3 regions of the Enterobacter huaxiensis genome follow, and region 1 is predicted to be linked to each of the others. Evidence: predicted binding sites of a transcription regulator. Region 1 holds the regulator's gene; each other region holds the start of a gene.
What was found. Region 1 encodes PhoB, which activates phosphate uptake and scavenging genes when phosphate is short. Its sites were predicted from a motif close to CTGTCATAAAACTGNCNNAT; they were not measured.

Region 1 (9,912 bases):
GAGAATTGATCGTGCGGATAGTAAAGATATTTGTCCCCTCTGTTGAATTAAACCGAACAAGATGGGGAAAACAGAACAGCCAGCGATATACGCTGGCTGCTGCTAAGGGTTAATTACCGAACCAGACGGAGGCGGAAACGGCGGGTAACGAGAGGACGCCATCCTGAACCGTGCCTTTCCCCTCTTTCAACTGCCACGCCTTCACGTTGAGCAGCGGAGAGTCGTCCTGCACCACTTCGCAGGCCTCGCCCCGGTTAATCGCCACCAGCACGCGCTGCTGGTTATAGACGCGGGCAAATACCACCACGTTGTCGTGGGCATACACCACCTGACAGCCGCCGTAGCGCAGGGCGAGACTCTGCTTACGCAGTTTTGCAAGACGCTGATACAGGCTGAACAGCACCTTGTCCTGCTTCTCTGGCTCCCACGGGAAGGTTTTACGACAGAACGGATCGTTGTTGCCGTCCAGCCCAACCTCGTCGCCGTAGTAAATGCACGGCACCCCAGGCCAGGTAAAGAGCCAGGTGACCGCCAGCGGCAGCCGCGCCACATCCTTGCCGAGCAGGGATTTGAAACGGGCGGTATCGTGGCTGTCGAGCTGGTTAAACATCCGCAGCTGCTGCTGATGAGACAGACCGGCGCGATAGTTCTCCATCCACGCCATACAGGTTTCGGCGTCGATATGATTCGGATCGTAAGAAATATCGGTGTTAGCGAGGAAGCCCCAAAGCGGGAAGGTAAACCCGCGATAGTTCATCGACGCATCCTCCGCATCGGCCTGCAGCCACTGGCGCGCGTCGCCAAAGTGCTCGCCAAAGACAAACGCCTCCGGCTGAGCCTGTTTTGCAGAACGGGTGATGCCCGCGACGTGCTGCAGATTGTTCCGCGCCCCGCCCGCTTCACCCAGCATATGCACCACGTCCAGACGCCAGCCGTCCATGTTCCACGGCGCTTTCAGCCAGTGGCGCACGATGCTGTCCTCACCGCCGTAGATTTCATTCACGAGCGTTGGCGACTGGAAATCGAGCTTCGGCAGGCTGGCATACCCCAGCCAGTCGAGCGCGCGACCATCTTCGCTAAAGCTATACCAGTCGCGCTGCGGCGAATCCGGATTATGGCATGCCCCGCCCATCGACTGGTTATGGCGGTCAAACCATGCGTGAGAGTCGCCGCTGTGGTTGAACACGCCGTCAAGAATCAGGCGCATGCCTTCGTTTTGGGTGTTCTTGCGCAGGCGCAGCAATGCTTCGTCACCGCCAAACTGTTCGTCAACGTGGCGATAATCCTGAGTATCATATTTATGTACGCTCGGCGCCTTAAATACCGGGTTCAGGTACAGCGCCGTCACGCCAAGCTTTTTCAGGTACGGAAGCTTTTCGCTGATGCCGTCGAGATCGCCGCCGTAGAAGGTCGATCCGCCCGCCTGCGCCGTAAGCGGTTCATCCCACGCTTTCATGATGATGTCGTGTCCGGCGGCGTGGTGGTAATAAACCTTATCCTGCTGTGCGGTGCGCTTATCGCTGCGCGCAAAGCGGTCCGGGAAAATCTGGTAGAACACCTGATCGTTAACCCACCGTGGGCCATTATCCGGGTAATCCACGGCAAACTGCTCCAGCCTGGCCGGTGGAAAACGGCTGAATCCCTGCGGGGTAAACCACAGCTGACGATGGTTCCACAGCAGCTTGAAAGCGTAGCGACGACGCGGCTGTCCGCTGCGCAAATCGATATTAGCCCGCCACGCGGTCACGCCCGGCTGCGGCTGGCTGCGCTGTTTGTGCATTTTCAGCGTCGTTTCTTCGTTATCCACTTCCGCGCGGAGCGTCACGCGTTCAGGCTGATTTTCCCCCGCCAGCCAGAGCGTAATCACAAGGTTGTCTTTGTTTTGCTTAACAAATGGGGCAACCGGAAGGTGCCAGGCATTTAACATCACGAATCCCCTTTGATGAAATTGACGTCACCTTGCCACAGGGTGGTTAAGGTTAGCTCATCATGCAAAGGTTTATTAGGGGAGGAGGACGGGGGATGAGGCACCGGTGCAGCCTGGTGCCCTCACCCTAACCCTCTCCCACGGGGAGAGGGCAAAAGGATGTTACTGTGCTTCTGCCAGCTGACGGTCGTGTCGGCGCTTAAACATCCAGCCCACCAGCAGCAGGGCGATCCACGCGAAGCCCACGTACAGGGAGATACGGGTATCCGGATGGTAGCCAATCAGGGCAATAATAAAGACCAGGAAGATCAGGCCGACCACGGTGGTTGGCACGCCGCCCGGCACTTTGAACTTCAGCGCTTTGGCCTCTTCTGGCGACAGGCGGCGACGGAAAGCAATCTGCGACAGCAGGATCATGATCCACACCCACACGGTGGCGAAGGTCGCCAGCGAGGCAATCACCAGGAAGACGTTCTCCGGCATGATGTAGTTCAGGTACACCGAGAACAGCAGCGCCACGGTCATCACCACCACGGTCACCCACGGCGTTCCGCGGCGCGAAGTTTTCGCAAACACCTTCGGCGCGCTGCCCTGCTCTGCCATCCCGTGCAGCATACGGCCTACGCCGAAGACGTCACTGTTGATCGCCGACAGCGACGCGGTCAGCACCACAAAGTTGAGAATGCTGGCGGCAAAGGCGATGCCCATGTGCTGGAAGGTCAGTACAAACGGGCTGCCGTTGGTGCCGACCTGATTCCACGGGTAGATGGACATAATCACGAACAGCGTACCCACATAAAACACCAGAATACGCATCGGCACGGAGTTGATGGCGCGCGGGATGGACTTCTCCGGGTCTTTCGCTTCACCGGCGGTAATGCCGATAATCTCGATACCGCCGTAGGCGAACATCACCATCTGAAGCGACATCACCATGCCGAGCCAGCCGTTGCTGAAGAAGCCGCCGTTGCTCCACAGGTTATGAATGCCGGTCGGCTGGCCGCCGTTACCGATACCCCAGATGATGATGCCGAAACCGGCGAGGATCATGATAATGATGGTCGCGACTTTGAAGAACGAGAACCAGAACTCCAGCTCGCCGAACACCTTCACGCTCATCAGGTTGACGGCGCAGATGATCAGCACCACGCTCAACACCCATATCCAGTGCGGTACGTCGGGGAACCAGACGCCCATGTAGATCCCAAACGCGGTTACGTCGGCAATCGCCACAATCAGGATTTCAAAGCAGTAGGTCCAGCCGGTGATAAAGCCTGCCAGCGGGCCTAAGTTTTCTTGTGCATAGCGCGAGAAGGAGCTGGCGGACGGGTTGTGAACAGACATCTCTCCCAGCGCGCGCATAATGATATAGGCCGCAACCCCACCGATAATGTACGCCAGCAGCACGCTTGGACCGGCCATTTTGATGGCATCTGCCGAGCCATAAAAAAGACCGGTGCCGATAGCAGAGCCCAGCGCCATAAAGCGGATGTGGCGCGTGCTCAGTCCACGCTTAAGTTTGTTAGTGCTTTCCATTTAAATCTTGCCATTCAACACGAAAAAAACAAAAAACCACGGGGCCTTAAGCCCCGTGGTTAAACAGTTTGTTGCCGTTGATTAATGGGCGTTCGATGCGACCTGACGCCCTGCAGCACGGTCCCAGATAATCGCCAGAACCAGCGCAACAACGGTAGGCATCAGCCAGGCCAGGCCCTGCTCGGACAGCGGCAGACGCTGTGTCCAGGCAGGCAGCACGTCTGTAAATGCTGATGCTTTGATCCCGTCAAGGATACCAAAAATCAGGCTGATAAACATGGCTGGTGCAATAATTCGCGACGAGTTGTTCCACCACGGACGGGTGAAGCTCAGCACCACCAGCACAATGCACGGCGGATAAATGGCCGTCAGCACCGGAATAGAGACCTGAATCAGGTGGCTCAGACCGAGGTTCGATACCGCCATAGAGAAGATGCCGAGGATAAACACCAGCGTGCGGTAAGAGAGCGGCAGATACTGAGCAAAGAACTCTGCGCACGCGCAGGTCAGGCCAACAGCGGTAACCAGACACGCCAGGAAGATCAGCGCCGCCAGCAGCATGCTGCCCGCACCGCCAAAGGTGTGCTGAACGTAAGCGTGCAGGATAGCCGCACCGTTCGCGTTTTGGTCAACCAGCGTTGCGCTGTCAGAGCCCAGGCGGAACAGCGCCAGGTACAGCAGCGTCAGGCCCACGCCGGCCATCAGGCCAGCCCAGATGGTATAGCGCGTCAGCAGACGTGCTTCGGTCACGCCACGGGAGCGCGCGGCGTTAACGATAACAATACCAAACACCATGGCGCCCAGCGTATCCATGGTCAGGTAGCCGTTCACAAAGCCGTTAGAGAACGCCGCGTTCTGGTACGCATCCATCGCCGTACTGATAGGACCCGCCGGCCAGACGATAGCGGCAACCGCCAGCACAATCAGCGCGACGATTTTCAGCGGAGCGAGGAAGTTGCCCACGGTGTCCAGCAGCTTGCCCGGATAGAGGGAAACCAGAATCACGATCGCAAAGTAGACCAGGCTGTAGATAAACAGCGGCATCGCGCCGTCACCGGTCAGCGGGGCAATACCCACTTCGAAGGAAACCGTTGCCGTACGCGGCGTAGCGAACAGCGGGCCCACGGCCAGATAGCAGACGGTCGCCAGCAGAACGCCAGCCACTTTGCCAATCGGCGTGCTCAGGCTATCCACGCCGCCGCCGACCTTCGCCAGCGCGACAACGGTCAGAACCGGTAGACCCACGGCCGTAATCAGGAAGCCAAACGCAGCGGTCCAGACGTGTTCACCCGCCTGTAAGCCAACCATTGGAGGAAAAATGATATTACCTGCGCCAACGAACAGCGCAAATGTCATAAAGCCCAGCGCGATGATGTCACGCGATTTTAAATGATGGGTCATAAAACCTTACTGCCTGTGGATGTGGTGTTGAAAACGTTGAGATTTTCGCCATCCCGTACGGGACGATACAGCGGAAAATTTGCTCAATTTCAGCGGGATATGCTCCCGTCCTGGCGTGGAGAAGAATAGTTTTTCGATTTACCACGCAAATACAGTCGGTCTGACAGTATATGGGGGGCAATTTAAACGCTTATAACGTTTAAAGGCAAGGTGGGATCGTAAAACCAGAACAATATGCCAGCATGAAAATACAAACCAGCACATCAGGCTAGTTATAAGAAAAACGCATGGCTAATCATGCGAACAAAAAAACATCAACCGTATAAAATTCATTCGCGTTTCGCTTGACCGCAAAGCAAACGGGCCAGCAATGGCTGGCCCGTGGAAAGGAATAATGACAGGTCCGCTATCAGGCGCTTTTTTTGGCAATTAATCGTTCCGGAATCACGAAGCTGAAGCGGGTTCCCTTGCCTAAGGTGCTCTGGATATCGAGACGGCTCTCATGGTGATTCACCGCGTGTTTCACAATCGCCAGCCCCAGGCCGCTGCCTCCGGTTTGTCGCGAGCGCGCTTTATCGACACGGTAGAAACGTTCGGTAAGACGCGGGAGGTGTTCAGATGAGATCCCCGGCCCGTTATCCTCAACGCTAAACTCCGCGCCCGCTGCGGTAGGCTGCCAGCGCACCCAAATATGCGTTCCTTCCGGCGTATGGTTCACCGCGTTATAGACCAGATTGGAGATGGCGCTGCGAAGCTCGTCTTCGCTGCCAAGCACTTTAAGGGTGTTATCGACCTCAAAGGTGAACTCATGTTTTTTATGGCTGAGCGTCTGCGCTTCACGCTCCACGACCCGCAGCATCATTGGCACATCGATGGTGTCAGTCAGCGCAAGCGAGGGGGCCGCTTCAATCTTCGAGAGCGTAAGAAGCTGTTTGACCAACCCCTCCATCCGGTGGGTTTGCTCCCGCATGGTGTGCAGCGCTTTCTCGCGCGGCGCGCCTTCCAGGATCTGCTCCTGCATCATCTCCAGATATCCCTGCAGCACCGTCAGCGGCGTGCGCAGCTCATGGCTCACGTTGGCGAAGAAATTACGCCGCGCGCCTTCCAGCTGGTGCATCTGGGTGACGTCGCGCGCCACCATCAGCCACTGCCGATCGCTGTAGGGCATCACGCGAATTTCAAGATGCCGACCATTATTGAGCTTCAGATTGTGCGGACGCGTAAATTCGCGCGTTTTGAGATACTGCGTGAACTCCGGGTAACGCAGAAGGTTGAGGATGTTCTGTCCGTTATCGTCCGGCCAGCGCAGGCCCAGCAGCTGTTGCGCCAGGCCGTTACACCAGAAGATGGTGCCCTCTTCTGTGGTCAGAATGACCGCATCCGGCAGCGATTCTGCACCGCTTCGGAAACGTTTGATAAGGCTTCCCAGCTCGCGGCGGCGCTTTTTATTTCGCATCTGCATCTGGTGCAGGCCGTACAGCAGCGGCTCCCAGCTTCCGCTCCCCGGCGGGGGCGTCATACTTCTGTCGACCCACAGCCACCAGGAAAGACGCAGTAAATTCCAGAAATGCCAGATCAGCAGGCCGGTGACTGCCGCCAGCAGAAACCAGGGTAGATGTCCAAGAAAGGCCCCCAGAATGAAGGCCGGAATACAGCATAAGATCAGTTCAAAGACGAGCCTTTTCCATGACAGACGTTCCAGCACGCGTCACACTCCTGTCATTGTTCAGAAACGGGTTGAGAAACGATAACCCGTGCCGCGGACCGTCTGCACCATGCGATCGTGGCCGCTCAGTTCCAGCGCTTTACGCAGGCGGCGAATATGGACGTCAACCGTTCGGTCTTCGACATAGACGTTAGTTCCCCAGACGTTATTCAGCAACTGCTCGCGGCTGTAAACGCGTTCCGGGTGCGTCATAAAGAAGTGTAAAAGCTTAAACTCGGTCGGCCCCATGTCGAGGGGATTTTCGCCCGTCATGACACGGTGTGAGGTTGGGTCAAGGCTCAGGCCCTGCATCTCAATCACCTCTTCTACCGCCATCGGGGAAATACGGCGCATAACGGCTTTGATGCGGGCCACCAGCTCCTTCGGGGAGAACGGCTTGGTAATGTAATCGTCCGCGCCGGTTTCCAGACCGCGCACGCGATCCTCCTCTTCACCGCGCGCCGTGAGCATCACAACCGGGATATCGCGGGTCATCGCTTCACGTTTAATGTGTTTGATGAACTGCAGTCCAGAGCCACCCGGCAGCATCCAGTCCAGCAGAATCAGATCGGGCCAGGGTTCATTCAGCTGGTTCACCGCGCTGTCATAATCTTCCGCTTCAACCGGCTGGAAGCCATTTTGTTCGAGCACGAAGCACACCATTTCACGAATTGGAGCTTCATCTTCTACGACCAGAATACGTCTCGCCATACTTTGCCCTGTCTTATCTTATTTAAATTACAAGTTTGTAATGCGGCGTCATTATGCGTCAGATTTATGACAGATTTATGAAAAACATTACCACCATAACTGGCAAACTGTTGTTTTATGACAGCGGTTATTTTCCGTTCCCTGACAGTTTATAATCCGCACCATCATTTTTCGCCACGGATCTCTTATGCGCATACTTCACACCTCGGACTGGCATCTGGGTCAAAACTTTTACAGTAAAAGCCGCGCCGCAGAACATGAAGCGTTCCTGAACTGGCTGCTGAAGACGGCTCAGTCGCATGACGTTGATGCCATTATTGTCGCGGGTGACATCTTTGATACCGGACAGCCGCCGAGCTATGCGCGTGAGTTATATAACCGCTTCGTGGTCAACCTGCAGCAGACTGGATGCCATCTGGTGATTGTTGCCGGAAACCACGACTCCGTGGCCACGCTCAATGAGTCTCGGGATATTCTGGCGTTTCTCAATACCACCGTGGTCGCCAGCGCAGGGCATGCGCCGCAGATCCTGAAAAAACGCGACGGCACGCCGGGGGCCGTGCTGTGCCCGGTTCCCTTCCTGCGCCCGCGCGATATCGTGCAAAGCCAGGCGGGGCTGTCCGGCGGCGAAAAGCAGCAGCATCTGTTACAAAGCATCACCGACTATTATCATCGGCAGCATGAAGATGCCTGCGCCCTGCGCGGTGAGCTGACGCTCCCGGTGATTGCCACCGGACATCTCACTACCGTCGGTGCCAGTAAAAGTGACGCCGTACGTGACATCTATATCGGCACGCTGGATGCCTTTCCGGCGCAAAACTTCCCGCCAGCCGACTACATTGCGCTCGGACATATACACCGGGCACAGATCGTCGGCGGCGCGGAGCACATTCGCTACTGCGGTTCCCCCCTCGCGCTCAGTTTCGATGAAACCGGCAAAGCCAAATCCGTCCACCTGGTGAGCTTCACCGACGGTAAACTCAGCGCGGTAGAGACGCTTGAGGTGCCCGTTACCCAGCCGCTGGCGGTGCTGAAAGGCGATCTCGACGCCATCACCGCACAGCTAGAGCAGTGGCGCGGCGCGGCGCTTAATCCGCCCGTCTGGCTGGATATCGAAATCACTACCGACGACTACCTGCACGATATGCAGCGAAAAATTCAGTCGCTGACGGAAGATCTGCCCGTGGAGGTGTTGCTGGTGCGCCGCAGCCGTGAACAGCGCGAGAAAATTCTTCTCGGCGCCCAGCGTGAAACCCTCAGCGAACTGAAGGTGGAAGAGGTGTTTGAACGCCGCTTGTCCCAGGAAGAGATTGACGACGACAAGCGCGCAAGGCTTAACGAGCTATTCGCCCATACCCTGCACGCGCTCAACGATGAGGAAGAAAACGCATGAAAATTCTGAGCCTGCGTCTGAAAAACCTCAACTCACTCAAGGGCGAGTGGAAAATTGACTTCACCGCCGAGCCTTTTGCAAGCAACGGGCTGTTTGCCATTACCGGCGCCACCGGCGCGGGCAAAACCACCCTGCTTGACGCCATCTGCCTCGCGCTGTACCACGAAACCCCGCGCCTGCAAAAAGTGTCTCAGGCGCAAAACGACCTGATGACCCGCGATACCGCCGAGTGCCTGGCAGAAGTGGAATTTGAGGTAAAAGGCATAGCCTACCGCGCTTTCTGGAGCCAGAACCGCGCGCGTAATCAGCCGGACGGAAATCTGCAGGCTCCGCGCGTGGAGCTGGCGCGCTGCGAAGACGGCAAGATTCTGGCCGACAAGGTAACGGATAAACTTGAGCAAACCGCGGCGCTCACCGGGCTGGACTATGGCCGCTTTACCCGCTCCATGCTGCTCTCTCAGGGGCAGTTTGCCGCTTTTCTTAACGCCAAACCCAGCGATCGCGCGGAACTGCTGGAGGAACTCACCGGAACGGAAATTTACGGCCAGATTTCCGCCATGGTCTTTGAAAAGCACAAAGCCGCCCGCAGCGCGCTGGAGATGTGCGAGGCGCAGGCCGCAGGCATCGTACTGCTTAGCGAAGAACAGCAGCAGCAGTTGCAGCAAAGTTTGCAGTCACTTACTGACGAAGAGAAAACGCTTCTCACGCAGCAGCAGAGTCAGCAGAAGGATTTTCAGTGGCTTACGCGTCAGGATGAACTCCTGCGCGAGCGGGAGCGCGCCGCGCTTTCTCAGCAACAGGCGCAACGGGCGCTTGCGGAGGCGGCACCTGACCTGGCTAAGCTCCAGCATGCGCTGCCTGCCGCCCGGCTCCGCCCGCTGTGGGAGCATCAGCAAGAACAGACGTCACGACTGGCGCAAACGCAGCAGCGAATTGCTGAAGTAAATACTCGCTTACTGGCAAAAACTGCCCTGCGCGCGCGGATCCGTAACGCGGCGCAGCAAAACCGGCTGCAGCTACAGGCTGAACTCGCCGCCCTGGCTCAGTGGCTGGCAGAACATGACCGGTTCCGCCTGTGGGGCCAGGAAATTGCAGGCTGGCGGGCACACTTCTCTCAGCTCAATCGCGATAAACATCAGCTGGCTACGCTGGCTGCGCGCATCGCTGAATTGCGCCAGAAGCTGGCTGGCCTGCCGGTGAGTCCCCTGACGCTGACGGCAGACGAGGTTGCTGCGGCAA
Region 2 (9,912 bases), 2.2 Mb from region 1:
ACGGTGAAGTCTGGATCAGGGCGCGCAGCATGGCTTCGGGCTACTGGCGTGACGGTGCGCTACTTCCCATCACGAATGCGCAGGGCTGGTTTGCCACCCGCGACTGCGGGGAGTGGCATAACGGACGCCTGACCATTTTAGGCCGTATGGACAATCTCTTTTTCAGCGGAGGAGAGGGGATCCAGCCGGAAGCCGTTGAGCGTACGATTGCCACGCACCCGCAGATAAGCCAGGCGTTCATCGTCCCGCTGGACGACGCCGAGTTCGGTCAACGTCCGGTGGCGGTGGTGGAATGTCAACCGGGAACCGATATCGCGCAGTTCCCTGACTGGATCCAGGGCAGGCTGGCGCGTTTTGAACAGCCGGTACACTGGCTGGTGCTGCCCGCAGAGCTAAAAAATGGTGGGATTAAAATCTCCCGCCAGGCGCTGAAGCAGTGGGTGAATGCGTCGCTAAAGAGATAACAGCAGTTTCAAAAAGTTACAAACTTATTGTCTGACGCACGCAGAGTGCTTGATCCCGCAGTGAGGCAGGTTAAAATCTCGCGGTTTTGGGACATCTCTAAATAAATTGTGCGGGATCACGACAATGAAAAAAGTGGCATTAATGGGCTTAGGCCTGATGGTTATCTCTTCGGCGGCTAACGCCATCAGCTTTAACGGCTCGGCGGGTCAGGATTACACCCACCTGGGCTTTGGCCTGGGTACGGAAACCTCCGGCCTGGCAATGACCGGCGGCTGGACGCATAACGATGACGACGGCGATGCGGCTAGCCTTGGCCTCGGTCTGAACGTTCCGCTGGGCCCGTTCCTGGCGACCGTTGGCGGTAAAGGCATTTACACCAACCCGAACGACGGCGATGAAGGCTACGCGGCGGCAGTGGGCGGCGGCCTGCAGTGGAAAATCGGCGACAGCTTCGGCCTGTTCGGCGAGTACTACTACTCTCCGGATTCGCTCTCCAGCGGCATCGAAAGCTATGAAGAAGCCAACGCCGGTGCGCGCTGGACCATCATGCGTCCAATCACCATTGAAGCGGGCTATCGTTACCTGAACCTTGCCGGTAAAGACGGCAACCGCGACAACGCGCTGGCCGACGGCCCGTACGTGGGCGTGAGCGCAGGCTTCTAATCTCTCCGGCGCGGCGTTCCGTCGCGCCTGTTTCTCTTCTCCCTTGTTCCATATGCGTTATAGTGTTTTGACCATAGAAGTGGGAGAACACAATGATAAACGTGGAAATGCTATCCACTGGCGACGAAGTGCTGCATGGGCAAATTATTGACACCAATGCCGCCTGGCTGGCCGATCTATTCTTTGAGCAAGGATTACCCTTAACGCGCCGCAACACCGTGGGCGACAATCTTGAATCACTGGTGAACATTCTTCGCGAGCGCAGCGAGCACTGCGACGTGCTGATTGTGAACGGCGGGCTTGGCCCGACCAGCGATGATTTGAGCGCCCTGGCCGCCGCCACCGCCAAAGGCGAAGGGCTGGTGCTCCATGAGGAGTGGCTGGCGCAGATGGAGCGCTTCTTCTCCGGGCGCGGCCGGGTGATGGCGCCGAGCAACCGCAAGCAGGCCGAAATACCTGCCAGCGCCGAGCTTATCGACAACCCTGTCGGCACCGCCTGCGGCTTTGCCGTCCAGCTGAACCGCTGCCTGATGTTCTTCACGCCGGGCGTGCCGTCTGAATTTAAGGTGATGGTTGAGCAGCAGATCCTGCCGCGCCTTCGCCAGCGCTTTACGCTGCCTGAACCGCCGCTGTGCCTGCGTCTGACCACCTTTGGCCGCTCGGAAAGCGATCTGGCCCAGAGCCTGGATCACCTCCCGCTGCCGCCGGGCGTTTCGATGGGCTATCGCTCCTCCATGCCGATTATCGAGCTCAAGCTGACCGGCCCGGCGACGCAGAAAGCCGCCATGCTGGCGCTGTGGCCGGAAGTCCAGCGCGTGGCGGGCGAGAGCCTGATTTTCGAAGGAACGGAAGGACTGCCCGCGCAGATCGCGCAGCGCCTTCAGTCGCGTCAGCTGAGCGTCACCTTAAGCGAACAGTTCACCGGCGGCCTGCTGGCGCTGCAGCTTTCGCGTGCCGGCGCGCCGCTGCTGGCCAGCGAAGTGGTGCCGTTCCAGCAGGAGACGCTGGCGCAGACCGCGCGCTGGGCGTCCGAGCGCAGAGTGAAGCATTTCGCCGGGCTGGCGCTGGCCGTTGGCGGCGTGGATGATGAACACCTTAATTTTGCCCTTGCGACGCCGGAAGGCACGCATGCGCTGCGGGTGAAGATGAGTATCACCCGCCACAGCGTGGCGGTGCGCCAGGAAGTGTGTGCGATGATGGCGCTCAACATGCTGCGCCGCTGGCTGAACGGTAAAGAGGTCGCCAGCGAGCACGGCTGGATTAACGTGGTGGAATCATTGTTCGTTGAGTGATCCGTTTGCCGGGGCGGTCGCCCCGGCAACCTTTAGCCCAGCGCCTTCGCCAGCAGCGTTATCGGGTGTTCGCAGCGCTTGCTGGTGGACATCTCAATCTGCCATTTGCAGGTTTCACAGTCGGTCACCACGATATCCGCGCCGCTCTCCTCAATCTGCCTGAACAGCGGTGCGCCAATCGCCTGCGAGGTTTCGTAGTTTTCCCTCTTGAAGCCGTAGGTGCCCGCAATGCCGCAGCAGCGCGAGTCCAGCACCGTCAGCTCCAGCCCCGGAATAAGCCGCAGCAGCTCCAGCGTATAGAGCGACCAGCCCATCTTTTCCATGTGGCACGGCGTGTGATAGACCACTTTAAGCGGTAACGCCTTCAGCGGTAACGTTTTTCCGCCGTCCAGCCTGCGCCACAGGAAGCGCGTCGCCAGCTCGATATGTTCGCGCAGGCCGGTGTTATCCACGTCCAGCAGGTGCGGATATTCATCGCGCAGCGTAAAGGTGCAGGTGGATGAGGTGGCCAGTACCGGTATCCCCCTGTCGACGATGGCCTCGCGCAGCGACGAGACGTTAGTTTTCGCCTGCTTACGCGCTTTCTCGGTAAATCCGTTGGCAATCAGCGGCACGCCGCAGCACTTCTCCTTGCTGAGCAGCTGTACGCCCGTGCCCATCGCGTTCAGCACCTTCAGCAGGTCTTTGCCCAGCTGCGGATGGTTGTAGTTTACGTAGCAGCCGTGGAAGAAGGCCACCCGATCGGCAAACTGCGCCTGTTCCGTCGCCACGGATTTATACCAGCGGCGGAAGGTGCCGTGGGAATATTTCGGCAGGCTGCGGTGATGGTCGATTTTAAGCGCGGCATCCAGCAGCCGGCGCACCGGCTTGAGTGACGTTGCGGCATTCACCAGCGGGGCAAACGGCGTTGAGACGCTGCCCATTAGGTCGGTATGGCTCAGGATCGCATCGCGCAATGAGGGTTTCTGCGTGCCGTAGCGCGCGCGGGCGCGCTGGATGATATCGCCGATTTTAACATCCGACGGGCAGGCCACTTCGCAGCGTTTGCAGTTGATGCAGTACTTCAGCGCCTCGTCGTACAGCTTGCCGTCCTTCAGACGCAGGCGCTCACCGTCCGGCCCCGCCTGTTTCGGGCCAGGGTAGCGCGGGTTCACGCCGCTAACCGGGCAGACGGTGGTGCAGACCGTGCATTTGATGCAGCTTTCAAAACGGGTATCGTTCACTGTTGTGCCTCCGTGCGCTGGATAATCTGCTCTGCCACGTGGAGCGCCGTCACCGCGCAAACGCCGCCGCCGCAGCCCTGCGCGATGGGATCGTAGCCGCCCAGAATCGAGCCGATGGCGTAGAGATTGTCGACCCTGGTTCCTGCGAGCCGCGGGTGCAGAAGGTTATCGACGATAACGCCGAACTGCTGCCAGGGCTGCGGGGTGAAGAAATCACTCTGATACCAGTCCGCGCGCGAGGCGCTTTGCCGGACGTCCAGCCCGAGGACCGCCTCCCGAATGCCTTCGCGGCTGCTGAGCAACCCGTTGCTGAAGAAGCTGCCGCTGGCCAGCACCGTATAGCGTGCCCGAAGGGGAATGTCGCCGTGGTTTCGCGTCCACACCTCACTGGCTTCTCCGCCGTTCAGCGTGATTTTTTTTACCTCGTCACCCGCCATCCACACGCCGCCCTGAGCTACAAACTGGCGCTGGAGCTGGGTATGAAGACGAATGCCCGGCACGGACGGAGGAAGCGTGGGGAGCAGGCCGAGCGTGCAGGGCAGGCGATCCGACAGCCAGCGCCAGAGGCGGTTGTCCGTCAGGCCAAAGCAGGCGGGCATAAACAGGGCGTCGCAGGTCTCGCTGAGCGGCTTAAGCGCCTCGTACAGCAGCGGCCATTTTTCCGCGTTATCCAGCAGGCGAGCGATGTTCACCGCACGAAACTCGCTGGGGTTTTCCCGCAGCACGTCCAGTTCGGGAAGCTCTATCTCTGCCGTATCGACCTCAACCCCCTGCTGGCGCAGCGAGGCGGCAGCCAGATGCGGCTGAAAATCGAGGAAACCGGCGATCCCCACTACCCGCACGCGGCTGGCGTTGAAGGGGGCTACGGGTACCTCTTCCGGGCTGAGCCACGCCGCGCGCAGGGTACCCAGCGGCGTAACGCGCTGGTGGTTTTGCCGGGCGTGGCCCTGCATCCTCGCGCCACAGTCGGCCAGCAAATTTTCGGTTTCTAAGGCGAAGCGGGTGACGTTTTTGATGCCCAGCAGGCTGTAGGGATGGTCTGCGGGGAGATCTTCCGGGCGCGAGGTGCCCAGCAGATCCAGTGAACCGGACGAGAAGTGCAGGGCGCTTTGGCCCCGGGTGACAATGGCGCAGCGCAGCCCCTGCTTCGTGAGCCGGATACCGCAGAGCAACCCCGCCAGCCCGCCGCCGATAATGACGGTATCAAATTTCATGATCTGTCTCCTTGTCCAGGCCGCAAAGCCCCTGGTAAACCCAACGGGTGAACTCGCTTTCTCGCAGGGCATCGCCCCAGGCGACGGGCTGAATACCTTTCCAGCGTTCATTCAGAAAATCGCTGAGCTGAGCAAGCGACTGGGTAGAGGTCGTGGCGTGAAAACGCTGCAATAGCCCGGCAGCACGGCAGGCGCACAGCTCGCCCTGGCAGGTCCCCATGCCGACGCGCGTGCGTCGACGGAGATCGAGCAGGTTATTCACCGTCAGATTTTCCACGGCGTATTGCACCTCACCGGCGGTCACGGCTTCGCATTCACACACCAGGCTGCGGCTCAGTCGCCCTTCGCCGAGCCACTGCGGCGTTCTGTCGCCGTGGCGGTAGATGGCGGAGCCGCGCAAAGGCGCGGGGAGCGAGATGATTTTTTGCAGCGTCTTCTCGGTGGACTGCCGCGAGCCGGGCAGCGGCTGTTCCGCCGTCACGCAGCGTTCGGTATTCCCCAGCTTGCGGCACGCGGCATCGGTCGCCCACTGTGCCATCAGGCGGTAGGTCATCAGCTTTCCGCCGGTGATGGTGATAAACCCGTCCATGCCGTCGCGCTCGGCGTGGTCAAGCAGCACGATCCCCCGGCTGACGTTGCGCCCGCTCGGATCGTTGTCGCTGGCAACCAGCGGACGTACGCCAGCGTAGGCGCGAAGAATGCGGGTCTGCGCCATTATCGGCGCCAGCTTTTCCCCTTCGCGCAGCAGGATGTCGACCTCTTCTGCCGTGACCCGGTTTTGGTCAATCTCGCTGTAGTCGACGTGGGTAGAGGTGGTGCCGATGAGCGAAATGGTATCGCCCGGCACCAGAATGTCGGCGTCGGACGGTTTGCGGCAGCGGTTGATCACGTGATTATTGATGCGGTGGTCGAGGATCAGCAGCGAGCCTTTGGCCGGGAACATGCGAATGGATAAGTCAGCGTATTCCGCGATGCGCTGCCCCCAAATGCCGGCGGCGTTAATGACGACGGCGGCAAACAGCTCGCTGTGTTCGTTGTACTGCGTATCAAAGACCCGTACGCCCCGGACTGTGCTGCCTTCGCGAATAAGCCCGGTGACCTCATGTCCGGTCAGTATGCGCGCGCCGTGCTCGCGGGCGTCCAGCATATTGGCGGCGGTCAGGCGGAAGGGGTCGACGGTGCCATCCGGGACTTTCACCGCGCCCGTCAGGGCTGGGTTAACGGAAGATTCAATCCGACGCGCCTGGGCAGGGTCAATGGCCTCAGCCTGAATACCGGCTGCGGTACAGGCGGTGATAAAGGTCGACTGAAACGACAGATCGTCCTCGGGGAGGGTAATGAACAGGCCGTCGGTCGGCTCAACGCAGTGGCGGGCGATGCGCTTGAGGATCTGATTTTCGGCAATACATTCGCGTGCGGATTCGCCGTCGGTGACCGCATAGCGCGCGCCGCTGTGTAGCAGGCCGTGATTGCGCCCGGTAGCACCCGTCGCAATATCATGGCGCTCCAGCAGCGTGACGCTTAAGCCCCTCAGGGCACAGTCACGCGCGATCCCGGCGCCGGTGGCACCACCGCCAATGATTATCACATCGCTGTAACGAGGATCGTGATGGGTCATTGTTTACCCTCTATGTTCGTTTTTTATCATTTAGCCACAGCAAAAGTGTGGTTTGTTTGATTTCGAACATAAACGCGCGCAATTCGAAAGTGAAACGTGATTTCATGCGCTTTTTTGCGCATTCTGTCATATTTCTGTAACAATCTGTGCGTTGATTCACAGTAACAATCGTCATGATTTCTTAACATCGCCGCCTCTGGAATTCAGGTGCGAGCCACCTGCCCACTCAATACAAGGCCACGGAGGCTGTTATGCTCAGTATCTTTAAACCTGCGCCGCACAGGGCGCGTCTGCCTGAGGCAGAAGTAGATCCGCTTTACCGCCGTCTGCGTTGGCAAATCTTCCTGGGGATTTTCTTCGGGTACGCGGCTTACTATCTGGTACGTAAAAACTTTGCTCTCGCCATGCCGTACCTGGTGGAGCAGGGCTTCTCCCGCGGCGATCTGGGCTTTGCGCTGTCGGGGATCTCTATCGCCTACGGTTTTTCCAAATTCATTATGGGCTCGGTGTCGGACCGTTCGAATCCGCGCGTGTTCCTGCCTGCCGGTTTGATCCTGGCGGCAGCGGTGATGCTGTTCATGGGCTTTGTGCCGTGGGCGACCTCCAGTATTGCGATCATGTTCGTGCTGCTGTTCCTCTGCGGCTGGTTCCAGGGGATGGGATGGCCGCCGTGCGGACGCACCATGGTGCACTGGTGGTCACAGAAAGAGCGTGGCGGCATTGTGTCGGTGTGGAACTGCGCCCATAACGTCGGCGGCGGTATTCCACCTCTGCTGTTCCTGCTGGGTATGGCCTGGTTTAACGACTGGAAGGCCGCACTCTATATGCCTGCCTTCGGCGCCATCGTCGTGGCAATTATCGCTTTCGCGCTGATGCGCGATACCCCGCAGTCGTGCGGCCTGCCGCCGATTGAAGAGTATAAAAACGACTATCCGGATGATTACAGCCAGGAGCACGAAGAAGAGCTGACGGCAAAACAGATCTTCATGAAGTACGTCCTGCCGAACAAGCTGCTGTGGTACATCGCGGTGGCGAACGTGTTCGTTTACCTGCTGCGCTACGGCATCCTCGACTGGTCACCAACCTACCTGAAAGAGGTCAAGCACTTCGCGCTGGATAAATCCTCCTGGGCGTACTTCCTGTACGAATATGCGGGTATTCCCGGCACGCTGCTCTGCGGCTGGATGTCGGACAAGGTGTTCAGGGGCAACCGCGGTGCGACGGGCGTGTTCTTTATGACGCTGGTGACCATTGCCACCGTCGTTTACTGGCTCAACCCGCCGGGTAACCCGGGTGTGGACATGGCCTGTATGATCGTTATCGGCTTCCTGATCTACGGTCCGGTGATGCTGATCGGCCTGCACGCGCTGGAGCTGGCACCGAAAAAAGCGGCAGGGACGGCGGCGGGCTTTACCGGTCTGTTCGGCTATCTCGGCGGTTCGGTCGCAGCAAGCGCCATCGTGGGCTATACCGTCGACTTCTTCGGCTGGGACGGCGGCTTTATGGTGATGATTGGCGGCAGCGTGCTGGCGGTGCTGCTGCTGATTGTCGTTATGATCGGTGAAAAACGCCATCACGCGGAAATTCAGGCGCGTCGTCAATAAGGAGCTTTACGATGAAACTGACTCAATTAGCGACCGGCCTGCTGCTGGCCGGCTTGATGACCGGCTCCGCGCTGGCGGCGGATAAAATCGTTATTGCCCACCGCGGCGCCAGCGGCTATCTGCCGGAGCACACGCTTCCGGCAAAAGCGATGGCCTATGCGCAGGGGGCGGATTATCTGGAGCAGGATCTGGTGATGACGAAGGACGATCGGCTGGTCGTCCTGCATGACCACTATCTTGACCGCGTAACGGACGTGGCGGAACGTTTCCCCGACCGCGCCCGCAAGGATGGCCGCTACTACGCCATCGACTTCACGCTGGCGGAGATCCGCTCCCTGAAGTTTACCGAAGGCTTCGAGATTGAAAACGGCAAGAAGGTGCAGGTCTATCCGGGGCGTTTCCCGATGGGCAAGTCCGACTTCCGCATTCACACCTTTGAAGAGGAGATTGAGTTTGTTCAGGGGCTGAACCACTCGACCGGTAAAAATATCGGTATCTATCCGGAAATCAAAGCGCCGTGGTTCCACCATCAGGAAGGGAAGGACATCGCGGCGAAAACCCTGGACGTGCTGAAACAGTACGGCTACACCAGCAAGCAGGACAAGGTTTATCTGCAGTGCTTTGACGCCGCCGAGCTGAAGCGCATTAAAACCGAGCTGGAGCCGAAGATGGGGATGAACCTCAATCTGGTGCAGCTGATCGCTTATACCGACTGGAATGAAACCCAGGAGAAGCAGCCGGACGGGAAGTGGGTTAACTACAGCTACGACTGGATGTTTAAGCCGGGCGCGATGAAGCAGATCGCGCAGTACGCGGACGGCATCGGGCCGGATTACCATATGCTGGTGGCGGAAGGCTCAACGCCGGGCCACGTGAAGCTGACGGCGATGGTGAAAGAGGCGCATGCCAGCAAGATGCAGGTGCATCCGTACACGGTGCGTGCAGACCAGCTGCCGGAGTATGCGACGGACGTGAACCAGCTTTACGACGTGCTGTATAACCAGGCGGGCGTGGACGGGTTGTTTACGGACTTCCCGGATAAAGCGGTAGAATTCATTCACCGGAAGTAGGTTTGGTAGGTCGGGTAAGGCGAAGCCGCCACCCGACAATCAGGCTCTGCGGCCTGGTGCCCTCACCCTAACCCTCTCCCACCGGGAGAGGGGATAAGGACAACATCACATCTCGATCTCTATATCGCCTTTTGCCCGGCAGCAGCAGGGCAAAATTTCCCCGTCGTTGATAAAGGCCAGCGGCTCGGTCAGCCAGTCTACCTGGCCTGCAACCAGACGGCAGCGGCATGAGCCGCAATAGCCTGAACGACACTGGTACTCAACCTCTACCTGATGCGCCTCAAGCGCCACCAGCAGAGAAGGGTGCTCTTCCCGACACAGTACCTCAGTGCCGGAAAGGCGTAGCGTCACGCGTGACATCAGAGCTGGAAGTCGCTCAGGTCGTCAGTGTTGACTTCAGAATCAATCTGACCCACCAGGTAAGAACTCACTTCCACTTCCTGCGGCGCCACCTGTACGTTATCGGACACCAGCCAGGTGTTGATCCACGGAATAGGGTTAGAGCGCGTCTGGAACGGCAGGTCGAGGCCGACCGCTTGCATGCGGATGTTGGTAATGTACTCCACGTACTGGCACAGAATGTCTTTGTTCAGGCCAATCATGGAGCCGTCGCGGAACAGGTAGTCTGCCCACTCTTTCTCCTGCTGAGCCGCCAGCACGAACAGGTCGTAGCACTCCTGCTTGCACTCTTCGGCGATTACCGCCATCTCCGGGTCGTCCGTACCGCTGCGCAGCAGGTTCAGCATGTGCTGAGTCCCGGTCA
Region 3 (9,912 bases), 410 kb from region 1:
GCGTTAGCCCGGTCAGCACCGAATAGAGCATAAACAGCGTGGTTGCCATGCCGGCGCTGAGCTTATGCACCATACCGGAAAGGACAAAAACGACCGCCAGCTGCGCAATGATCAGGCCAAAGAAGGTTATTTTGCTCGAGAAGATAAACATCATGATCTCTGGCGTATTTGCCGCATACCACGCGATAAACGCGGTGAGCAGCAGGCCGACCGTCATCCAGCCGTACACCTGAGCCATATACGTCTGCAGGCCGCTACGGGTCTGCTGTACTATTGAATCGGAACGCGGAAATCGGTCCATGATTCACTCCTGATTAAGTTGACACACACGTTAAGACTAACACATCAAACTAAACCTGTTACCAACGGCTGGCCGCCTGCTTGTCGCTGTCGCGGGATTCCACCCACCGGTCGCCTTCCGGCGTCGCTTCACGCTTCCAGAATGGCGCTTTGGTTTTGAGGAAGTCCATAATGAACTCCCCTGCCGCAAAGGCGCTGCTGCGGTGCGCGCTGGTCACCCCGACGAAGACAATCTCCTCGCCTGGCCACATCTCACCGATGCGGTGGATAACCGTCACCCGCCCCAGCGGCCAGCGGCCTCGCGCCTGTTCCACAATCTCCACCAGCGATTTTTCCGTCATGCCCGGATAGTGCTCCAGCGTCAGCGCCTTCACGCTGTCGCCAAGGTTGTGATTACGCACTTTTCCGGTGAAGGTCACCACCGCGCCGTCTTCGTCGCGCTCCGCCAGCCAGTCATATTCCGCACCGACGTTAAAGCGATCCTGGCCGACCACAATTCGGGTTTCCGCCATCTCAGCCCCCTGTAACCGGTGGGAAGAAGGCCACTTCATCCCCTGCTGACAGCGGATGAGAGAACTCCACCAGCGTCTGATTAACGGCAGCCAGCAGCTTGCCTTCGTCCAGGGCCAGCGCCCAGCGGTCGCTTTGCGCGGCCAGATGCGCGCGCAGCGCGGCAACGTTTTCAAACGGCGCGTCCAGCGTCAGGCTGTCAGTATTGACCAGCTCGCGGACCTGCGCAAAAAAGAGCACCTTAATCATGACTGTCCACCTTAAAATCGCCGGATTTGCCGCCGCTTTTCGCCAGCAGACGCACCGGGCCAATCACCATATCTTTCTGCACGGCCTTGCACATATCGTAGATAGTCAGCGCCGCCACGGACGCCGCCGTTAGGGCTTCCATCTCAACGCCGGTTTTACCGGTCAGGCGGCAAAGTGATTCAATGCGCACGCGGCTGTGCTCCGGCTGCGCCTGCAGATTCACCTCCACTTTGCTGAGCATCAGCGGATGGCAGAGGGGAATTAAATCCCAGGTGCGCTTCGCGGCCTGGATCCCGGCGATACGCGCGGTGGCAAAGACGTCGCCCTTGTGGTGGCTGCCGTCGATAATCATCGCCAGCGTTTCTGGCAGCATGGTGACGAACGCTTCGGCGCGCGCCTCGCGCACCGTTTCAGCCTTGGCGGAAACATCCACCATATGCGCTTCACCGGCGGCGTTAATGTGGGTCAGTTGCGACATAGCTTATTTCTTTAAATGAGGGTGGAAATTACACGGACGGGTGCGGGCATCCAGCTGCGGGGCAATAATGTTTTCCCATGCGGTGCGGCACGCTTTGGTCGAACCCGGCATGGCGAAGATTAGCGTCTTGTTCGCCACGCCCGCCACGGCGCGCGACTGCAGCGTGGAGGTGCCAATCTCTTCAAACGAGAGCATTCGGAACACCTCACCGAAGCCTTCCACTTCGCGGTCAAACAGCGGGAGCAGCGCTTCCGGCGCCTGGTCGCCTGCGGTAAAACCGGTGCCGCCGGTGATCAAGACCACCTGCACCTCGTCGCTGGCGATCCACTGTGATACCTGCGCGCGAATGGCGTAGCGGTTCTCTTTGACAATGGCTTTATCAACAACGTGGTGCCCCGCCTCGTGGGCCGCATCGCGCAGCCAGTGGCCGGAGGTGTCATCCTCTTCACCACGGCGGTCAGAAACGGTAAGAATAGCAATACGTGTCGGGATAAATTCTGCGCTTACCTGACTCATCTTCGGATTCCTTCTTAAGACGGTTTACCCGCCAATGTATGACAGGTTTTGAGTAATTCCGGTGTTGCCCTGATGCAGGAAGTGGGTCTGTTTTTTATGCGTCAGCGCTTCAGAAATACGCGCTTCAAGCGCGTCCTGCTGAGCGTCCTCCTCCAGCAGATCGCGGAGATCTACGCCGCCGTCCCCAAACAGGCAGAGGTGCAGCTTGCCGACGGAGGAGACCCTCAGACGGTTGCAGCTGGCGCAGAAGTCTTTCTCATAGGGCATGATCAGTCCAATTTCCCCTTCGTAATCCGGGTGACAAAAGACCTGTGCCGGGCCGTCGCTGCGCTGGCGGATCTGGTGGATCCAGCCGCGCTTCAGCAGCGCGTCGCGCAGCACCATGCCGGAGATATGATGGCGGCGGAACAGCTCGCTGCCCTCGCCGGTTTCCATCAGCTCGATAAAGCGCAGCTGAATGCGGCGCGGTTTGATCCACGCCAGGAAGGTGTCCAGCTGATGATGATTCACATCACGCATCAGAACCGTGTTGACTTTGACTTTGTCGAAACCGGCCGTGAACGCCGCGTCGATACCGTCCATCACCTGCTGGAATTTATCCTGCCCGGTAATGGCGTGGAACTGACGCGCATCGAGGCTATCGACGCTGACGTTTATCGCCGTCAGGCCCGCATCGCGCCAGCTCGCCACGTCACGGGCCATGCGGTACCCGTTAGTGGTGACCGCAATCTGGCGGATACGCTCATTTTCACGCACGGCGGCAATGATGTCGGGGAAATCACGACGCAGTGAGGGCTCCCCACCGGTCAGGCGGACTTTTTCCGTGCCGAGCGCTGAGAAGGCGCGCGTCACGCGGCGCACTTCATCGACGGAGAGAAAGCCGTTATTGGTGACCTTACCCGGCTTGTAGCCATCGGGCAGGCAGTAGGTGCAACGGAAGTTACACACATCGGTAATCGACAGACGTAAGTAGAAAAACTTACGCGCGAAAGCATCAGTAAGTTGTGAAGCCATGTACACCTTTCCAGATACGGGAGGCACAGTCATTTCTTTCTGTACCCTGGTGGCAAAACCGCCACGGCCAGGGCGCCATATCGTTCGACACAGGCGCCAGGGCTAGAGTGTATGTTTTCAAAAACGAAAACGTGGTTATGGCGATAGTAGCGCGTAACTCAACACTTCGCCATTCTCGCTTTTCGCTATATAGTTATATACATAACGACATGATCGTGCATTTTCGTTACAGAATACCTAAAAGTCGCACTTTCGCATTGATATACGTCATTTTGCGTAGGGTGAGCCATCGTCTTTTAGGGGTAGTTAGGTTACTGTTACGCAGATCGAATGAGATAAGGAATGTGTATGCGCAATCGCACTTTTGCGGATCTTGACCGCGTCGTCGCCCTTGGCGGAGGCCACGGTCTGGGACGGGTAATGTCCTCATTATCCTCCCTTGGATCCCGGTTAACAGGGATCGTTACCACAACGGATAACGGAGGCTCAACGGGGCGGATCCGCCGCGCCGAAGGCGGGATTGCCTGGGGTGATATGCGCAACTGTCTTAATCAGTTAATTACGGAGCCGAGCGTGGCTTCCGCGATGTTTGAGTACCGTTTCGGCGGGAATGGCGAGCTTTCCGGGCATAACCTCGGAAATCTGATGCTTAAGGCGCTGGATCACCTGAGCGTGCGGCCTCTTGAGGCGATCAATTTAATCCGTAACCTGCTAAAAGTGGACGCGTTTTTGATTCCGATGTCCGAACATCCGGTGGATTTGATGGCGATAGACGCAGAAGGCCATGAAGTCTATGGTGAGGTAAATATTGACCAGCTCACCGTCGCGCCGAAAGAGCTCATGACCTACCCCAGCGTAGCCGCCACGCGCGAGGCGGTTGAAGCCATCAGCGAAGCGGATTTGATCCTGATCGGTCCGGGCAGTTTTTACACCAGCCTGATGCCGATTATTCTTGTGAAAGAGCTGGCGCAGGCGCTGCGCAGGACGCCGGCTCCGATGGTTTACATCGGCAATCTGGGGCGCGAGCTGAGCCCGGCGGCGGCAAGCCTGTCGCTGGCGGATAAGCTGAATCTGATGGAGCAGTACGTCGGTAAGAAAATTATCGACGGCGTGGTCGTCGGGCCGAATGTGGATGTGTCCGGCATCGGCGATCGGGTGGTGGTACAGGAGCCGCTGGAGGCCAGCGATATCAAATATCGCCACGACCGTCACCTGCTGCGTGAGGCGCTGGAAAAGGCGATTCAGGCGCTGGGTTAGGGCCGCTTTGTGCGGCCTGATGCCCTCACCCCGGCCCTCTCCCACGGGGAGAGGGGGAAAACATGACCTTACTCACGATGCCGCGATGAAAAGATCCCGCAGCTGATGCAGCTGGTCGCGGATCTGCGCCGCCTCTTCGAACTCCAGGTTCTGCGCATGCTGCATCATCTGCCCTTCCAGCTCGTGGATTTTCTGCTGCAGCGCTTTTGGCGTCAGCACAACGGTATCCTCTTCCACCACTGAACGCGCTTTGCCACGGCCCTTCGCTTTGGTCTTGGCAATGTTCTGACCCAGCGCCAGAATATCCACCACCTTCTTGTTCAGACCCTGCGGCGTAATACCGTGCTCTTCGTTGTAGCGATGCTGTTTCTCGCGACGACGTTCCGTTTCGCCAATCGCTTTCGCCATCGACGGGGTGATCTTGTCGCCATACAGAATCGCTTTCCCGTTGACGTTACGCGCGGCGCGGCCAATGGTCTGAATTAACGAACGCTCTGAGCGCAGGAAGCCCTCTTTGTCAGCGTCCAGGATGGCCACCAGAGAGACTTCAGGCATATCCAGACCTTCTCGCAGAAGGTTGATCCCCACCAGCACGTCGAACTCGCCAAGACGCAGGTCGCGGATAATCTCCATACGCTCAACGGTATCGATATCCGAGTGCAGATAACGCACCTTCTCACCGTGCTCTTCCAGATACTCCGTCAGGTCTTCCGCCATGCGTTTGGTTAGCGTGGTGACCAGCACGCGCTCGTTGATGGCCGCGCGGGTACGGATTTCAGAGAGCAGATCGTCCACCTGCGTGGCCACCGGGCGGACCTCAATAATCGGATCCAGCAGCCCGGTCGGACGCACCACCTGATCAACCACGTCCTCACCGGATTTCTCCAGCTCGTAGTTGCCCGGCGTTGCCGATACGTAGATGGTCTGCGGCGCGAGCGCCTCAAACTCTTCAAACTTCATTGGACGGTTATCCAGCGCAGACGGCAGACGGAAACCGTACTCCACCAGCGTCTCTTTACGCGCGCGGTCGCCGCGGTACATCCCGCCAATTTGCGGGATGGTGACGTGGGATTCGTCAATCACCAGCAGCCCATCCGCCGGCAGGTAGTCAAACAGGGTTGGCGGTGCTTCACCCGGCCCGCGCCCGGAGAGATAGCGCGAGTAGTTTTCAATGCCGGAGCAGTAGCCCAACTCGTTCATCATCTCGAGATCGAACTGGGTACGCTGGCTTAAGCGCTGCTCTTCAAGCAGCTTGTTGTTCGCCAGGAGCACTTTACGACGATCGGCCAGCTCGACTTTGATATCTTCCATCGCCTGCACGATACGCTCGCGTGGCGTCACGTAGTGCGTTTTAGGGTAGACGGTGAAGCGCTGGATCACCGACTCAACGTGTCCGGTCAGCGGGTCGAACAGCGACAGCCGTTCAACCTCTTCGTCAAACAGCTCAACGCGCAGCGCCATATCGTCAGATTCTGCCGGGAAGATGTCGATCACCTCACCGCGCACGCGGAAGGTTCCGCGCTGGAACGCCTGATCGTTACGGGCATACTGCAGCTCCGCCAGACGACGGACGATGGCGCGCTGGTCGATGATCATCCCCTGCGTCAGGTGCAGCATCATCTTGAGATAGAGATCCGGATCGCCCAGACCGTAGATGGCAGAGACCGATGCCACCACGACAACATCGCGACGCTCCAGAAGCGCCTTGGTCGCCGACAGACGCATCTGCTCGATATGTTCGTTCACCGAGGCATCCTTCTCGATGAAGGTGTCTGAACTTGGGACATAGGCCTCAGGCTGGTAGTAATCGTAGTAGGAGACGAAATACTCCACCGCGTTATCCGGGAAGAACTCTTTCATCTCACCGTAAAGCTGCGCCGCCAGGGTTTTGTTCGGCGCAAGCACCATCGTGGGGCGTTGTAAATCCGCAATGACGTTGGCGACGGTAAAGGTTTTACCCGAGCCGGTCACACCCAGCAGCGTCTGGTGCGCCAGCCCATCTTCCAGCCCCTCTTCCAGGCGACGGATGGCCTCGGGCTGATCCCCCGAAGGACGAAACGCAGAATTCAGTTTGAACGGTTTACTCATGGGCGACGACCTGATGACGTAATAAGCGGCAGGTGAGTAATTTTACTCGTTGTGGCCAGGAATGCCAGTAAAAAACACTGGATGAAAAACCAGTGGCGTGTAAGGATATTTAGCGTAGCGCATCGTTTGGGCGCGCGTTTTTGATGGAAATTTAAACAGCGACAAGATAAAACACCAACGAACCGGGGTTATCCCCAGAACATTTCCTTTTTTAACATTTGTCAAGCGAGGTAATGATAGTTTTATGGCAACGGGTGACACTTTCATTACGGCAATTGCTTTTATCTAACCTGCTAAATAGTAAATGATATTTTCTAAAGCCGCGTTTCGCACCAATTTGCGCGTAACCCGCGTATTCTCTCGCTTACCGTGTGTTTTCTAACTCTAATGCACATGGTTATCCACAGGAATAGTGGATAACTGCTTCCAGCCCGTACGGACCGCCACTCGGCAAATTCCCGGTTTTTCCCACGAAGCGGCGACAAAAAATTTTTATATCTCTTTTTTGATGATAAACAGTTGCGTCATACATAACCAATCGATGAGATCTTACTCACATTTCAGCCATTCTGCTGCCCTGCACCATAACCCACCCGACCCGGCACTACCGCTGTGCAACAGTGTAATCTTCTGCCTGCCTCCCTGAGGCGCATTCTTAAAAAAGTCTCTTTTTTAATCAGATTATCGGTTCTGGCAGGCGTTTTGCACATGATTATGCGGGCCTTCCCCCTACGCATTTTTAAGGAGAGAAAGATGTTGAGTCTGCGCGCGGTCAATCAGTTTTACGGAAGCCAACATACGCTATGGAATGTCGATTTGGATTTACCCCCGGGCTTATGCACGGGCGTGGTGGGCCTGCCGGGAATGGGTAAAACCACTCTGATCAATTGCATCACCGGCAATATTCCCGTGGAGAGCGGCACCATCATCTGGCATGAAGCTGGCGCCCCGCCAAGAGATTTACTCAGCCAGGCGCCGGCGCAGCACGCAGAGCCGGGAATCGGCTATGTTTCACAGGACAGGCGGATATTTTCTCAACTGACCATTGAAGAGAATCTGCACGTCGCCATGCGGGCGACGGGCCAGACCGCCTCAGCGGCGAAAAGCGACATTTTCGAACTCTTTCCGCAGCTCTATCCGCTGCGACAAAGCCGTGCAAACGGGCTATCGCCTGACGATCGGTACCAGCTCGCCCTCGCCAACGCGCTGGTGAGCCGTCCCCGCGTGCTGATCCTTGATGAGCCAATGCTGGGTGCCGGGCACAGCTTTGCCCAGAGGCTGGGGCAGCTGCTGGCGCGCCTGAGTAGGGAACTGGGAATGACGGTACTGTTAGCCGAGCAGCAGCTGTCGTTTGTCCGCCGCGTTGCGGACCGTTTCTGCATGCTCTACCGCGGGCGTAACGTGGCGCAGGGCCACGTTAACGAACTGGATGACGAGCTTATCGCCCACTGGATGTCGCTGGACGCAAGGCGCTGATGTCGAGATAGCGCCCGGTTTCGGCATTTTCCGCGCCTTCTGCAAGCCACGGGATCTCACCAAGAAACGGAGCGGGCAGCACCCGCCTGAGCGTCACCAGATACTCCTGATGGCGTTTACCCGGCGCAACCACGTCGTTGGCTATCCAGCCCGCCAGCGGCAATCCTGCCTGCTGTACGGCCTGCGCGGTCAGCATAGCGTGGTTGATACAGCCCAGCTTCACGCCGACCACCAGAATGACGGGAAGCCGCTCGGCCTGCGCCCAGTCAGCAAAGGTCTGTTCTTCGGACAGGGGCGTAAACCAGCCGCCGGCCCCCTCCACCAGCACCCAGTCCGCCCGGCTTTCCAGAGCGCGTAGTCCGGCAGACATAACGGCAAAATCAATCGGGCGCCCTTCGTCGGCGCTGATGATATGGGGCGATGTCGGCTCTGCAAAGGTGTACGGATTTACCGCCGCGTAGGCAAGCTCAAGCGTGCTGTTGCGCTGCAGCGCTAATGCGTCGGTATTGCGTAATCCTTCCGGCGTCATCTCGCTGCCAGAGGCGACGGGCTTATACCCGGCGGTGGTTTTTCCCTGTAAACGGGCAGCCTGCAGCAGGGCAGCGCTGGCAACCGTTTTGCCCACTTCGGTATCCGTTCCGGTGACAAAATAGCGTTCAGTCACGTTCGATAATCCCATGAAAAAGTTGATAAGAAAGCGGGAAGCTGCCCTGCACCTGTGGCCAGGCCAGCTCCAGACGCCGTAACTGCCCGCGGGTCAGCGGCTTGCTCTCCCGTCCGGCATGCAGATGCGTGGCGCCGATCCCCTTCAGGGAGCGCATGGCGCTTAAGGCATCGCTGAACGTGAGGGTGACCGTCTGTACCTCGCTGCGGTAGCGCCAGCCGCCGAGCGCCTGCGCGACCGCCTCCTGCGATAAGAATCGGTTGGCGTGCGGCTGCCGATCTACCGCCTTCCACGCCTGATTCAGCTCCGGCAGCGAGCTTTCCAGCAGGGTGGTAAACGCCACCTTCCCGCCCGGCCGCGCCGTGCGGTAAAGCTCACCTAACGCCTGCGGCAGGCTGCCGCACCACTGCACGGCCAGATGGCTCCAGACGAGGTCAAACTGCGCGTCCGGCAGCGGGATCGCTTCGATATCGGCCACCAGATACCGGTCAGCCGACCGGTTCTGCCGCGCTTCATCAAGCATCTGAGCAGACAAATCGATGGCCGTGACGTGGCTTCCCGCGTCGCGCCAGTAGCGGCTGTTGCTCCCGGGTCCGCAACCGGCGTCCAGCACCCGTGGGAAGGTATTCTCGCCGAGCGAACGAAGTAATCCCTGCGCGCTCAGGCGCTGGAGCTCATCGTGCTGCGAATAGCTTTGCGCTGCCCGGCCGAACGCCGCGGCAATAGCCTGTTTATTGACTGGCGACACGTAACGCCTCCAGAAGTGCATCAACGTCCTGCGCGCGATGCGCCGCCGTGAGCGTCAGGCGCAGGCGCGCGGTGCCCGACGGGACGGTTGGCGGACGAATGGCGGTGACCCACATCCCGCGCTCGCGCAGCCGGTACGCCAGCGCTAGTGCACGGCTGTTATCACCGACAATCACCGGCTGGATGGCGCTCTGCGAATCGGGGCTGTGGAAGGGTAATGACCGCAGCCCCCGGCGGAATTGGCGGATGTGATCCGCCAGCCGCTGGCGGCGTTCGTCGCCTTCCGCGCTACGAACGATCGCCATCGACGCGCTCAGCGCCACGGCCTGCGCGGGGGGCATGCTGGTGCTATAAATCAGATGACGCGCGAACTGCAGCAGGTAGTCCGCGACGGACTCGCTGCATAACACCGCCGCACCGCTCACGCCAAAGCCCTTGCCGAAGGTGACAATCAGCAGCTCCGGCTTCACGTTTTGCTGATGCGCGCTGCCGCGACCTTCGTCGCCCATTACGCCAATGCCGTGGGCGTCGTCGACCAGCAGCCAGGCGTTTTGCCGTTTTGCGGCTTCGTGCAGCGCGGCAAGCGGCGCGCTGTCGCCGTCCATGCTGAACA

Region 2: a site for PhoB is predicted at 6,599-6,618, ahead of glpT (glycerol-3-phosphate transporter). Genes of this name have one in related genera too.
Region 3: a site for PhoB is predicted at 6,644-6,663, ahead of uvrB (excinuclease ABC subunit UvrB). Genes of this name have one in related genera too.

What each region holds. Positions count from the first base shown of each region.
Region 1 is NZ_CP043342.1:3,727,109-3,737,020, forward strand. Features, by position in the region: gene malZ (maltodextrin glucosidase) at 110-1,927, opposite strand; gene proY (proline-specific permease ProY) at 2,090-3,463, opposite strand; gene brnQ (branched-chain amino acid transporter carrier protein BrnQ) at 3,545-4,864, opposite strand; gene phoR (phosphate regulon sensor histidine kinase PhoR) at 5,274-6,569, opposite strand; gene phoB (phosphate response regulator transcription factor PhoB) at 6,591-7,280, opposite strand; gene sbcD (exonuclease subunit SbcD) at 7,468-8,673, shown strand; gene sbcC (exonuclease subunit SbcC) at 8,670-9,912, shown strand, end outside.
Region 2 is NZ_CP043342.1:1,516,725-1,526,636, forward strand. Features, by position in the region: gene menE (o-succinylbenzoate--CoA ligase) at 1-464, shown strand, start outside; gene D5067_RS07325 (YfaZ family outer membrane protein) at 589-1,128, shown strand; gene D5067_RS07330 (nicotinamide mononucleotide deamidase-related protein YfaY) at 1,221-2,420, shown strand; gene glpC (anaerobic glycerol-3-phosphate dehydrogenase subunit GlpC) at 2,453-3,643, opposite strand; gene glpB (glycerol-3-phosphate dehydrogenase subunit GlpB) at 3,640-4,857, opposite strand; gene glpA (anaerobic glycerol-3-phosphate dehydrogenase subunit A) at 4,847-6,475, opposite strand; gene glpT (glycerol-3-phosphate transporter) at 6,727-8,079, shown strand; gene glpQ (glycerophosphodiester phosphodiesterase) at 8,091-9,149, shown strand; gene yfaE (class I ribonucleotide reductase maintenance protein YfaE) at 9,255-9,509, opposite strand; gene nrdB (class Ia ribonucleoside-diphosphate reductase subunit beta) at 9,509-9,912, opposite strand, start outside.
Region 3 is NZ_CP043342.1:3,319,220-3,329,131, forward strand. Features, by position in the region: gene D5067_RS15855 (Bax inhibitor-1/YccA family protein) at 1-301, opposite strand, end outside; gene moaE (molybdopterin synthase catalytic subunit MoaE) at 360-812, opposite strand; gene moaD (molybdopterin synthase sulfur carrier subunit) at 814-1,059, opposite strand; gene moaC (cyclic pyranopterin monophosphate synthase MoaC) at 1,052-1,537, opposite strand; gene moaB (molybdenum cofactor biosynthesis protein B) at 1,541-2,053, opposite strand; gene moaA (GTP 3',8-cyclase MoaA) at 2,078-3,067, opposite strand; molybdenum cofactor riboswitch at 3,055-3,189, opposite strand; gene yvcK (uridine diphosphate-N-acetylglucosamine-binding protein YvcK) at 3,416-4,324, shown strand; gene uvrB (excinuclease ABC subunit UvrB) at 4,397-6,412, opposite strand; gene D5067_RS15895 (ABC transporter ATP-binding protein) at 7,166-7,888, shown strand; gene bioD (dethiobiotin synthase) at 7,851-8,552, opposite strand; gene bioC (malonyl-ACP O-methyltransferase BioC) at 8,545-9,300, opposite strand; gene bioF (8-amino-7-oxononanoate synthase) at 9,284-9,912, opposite strand, start outside.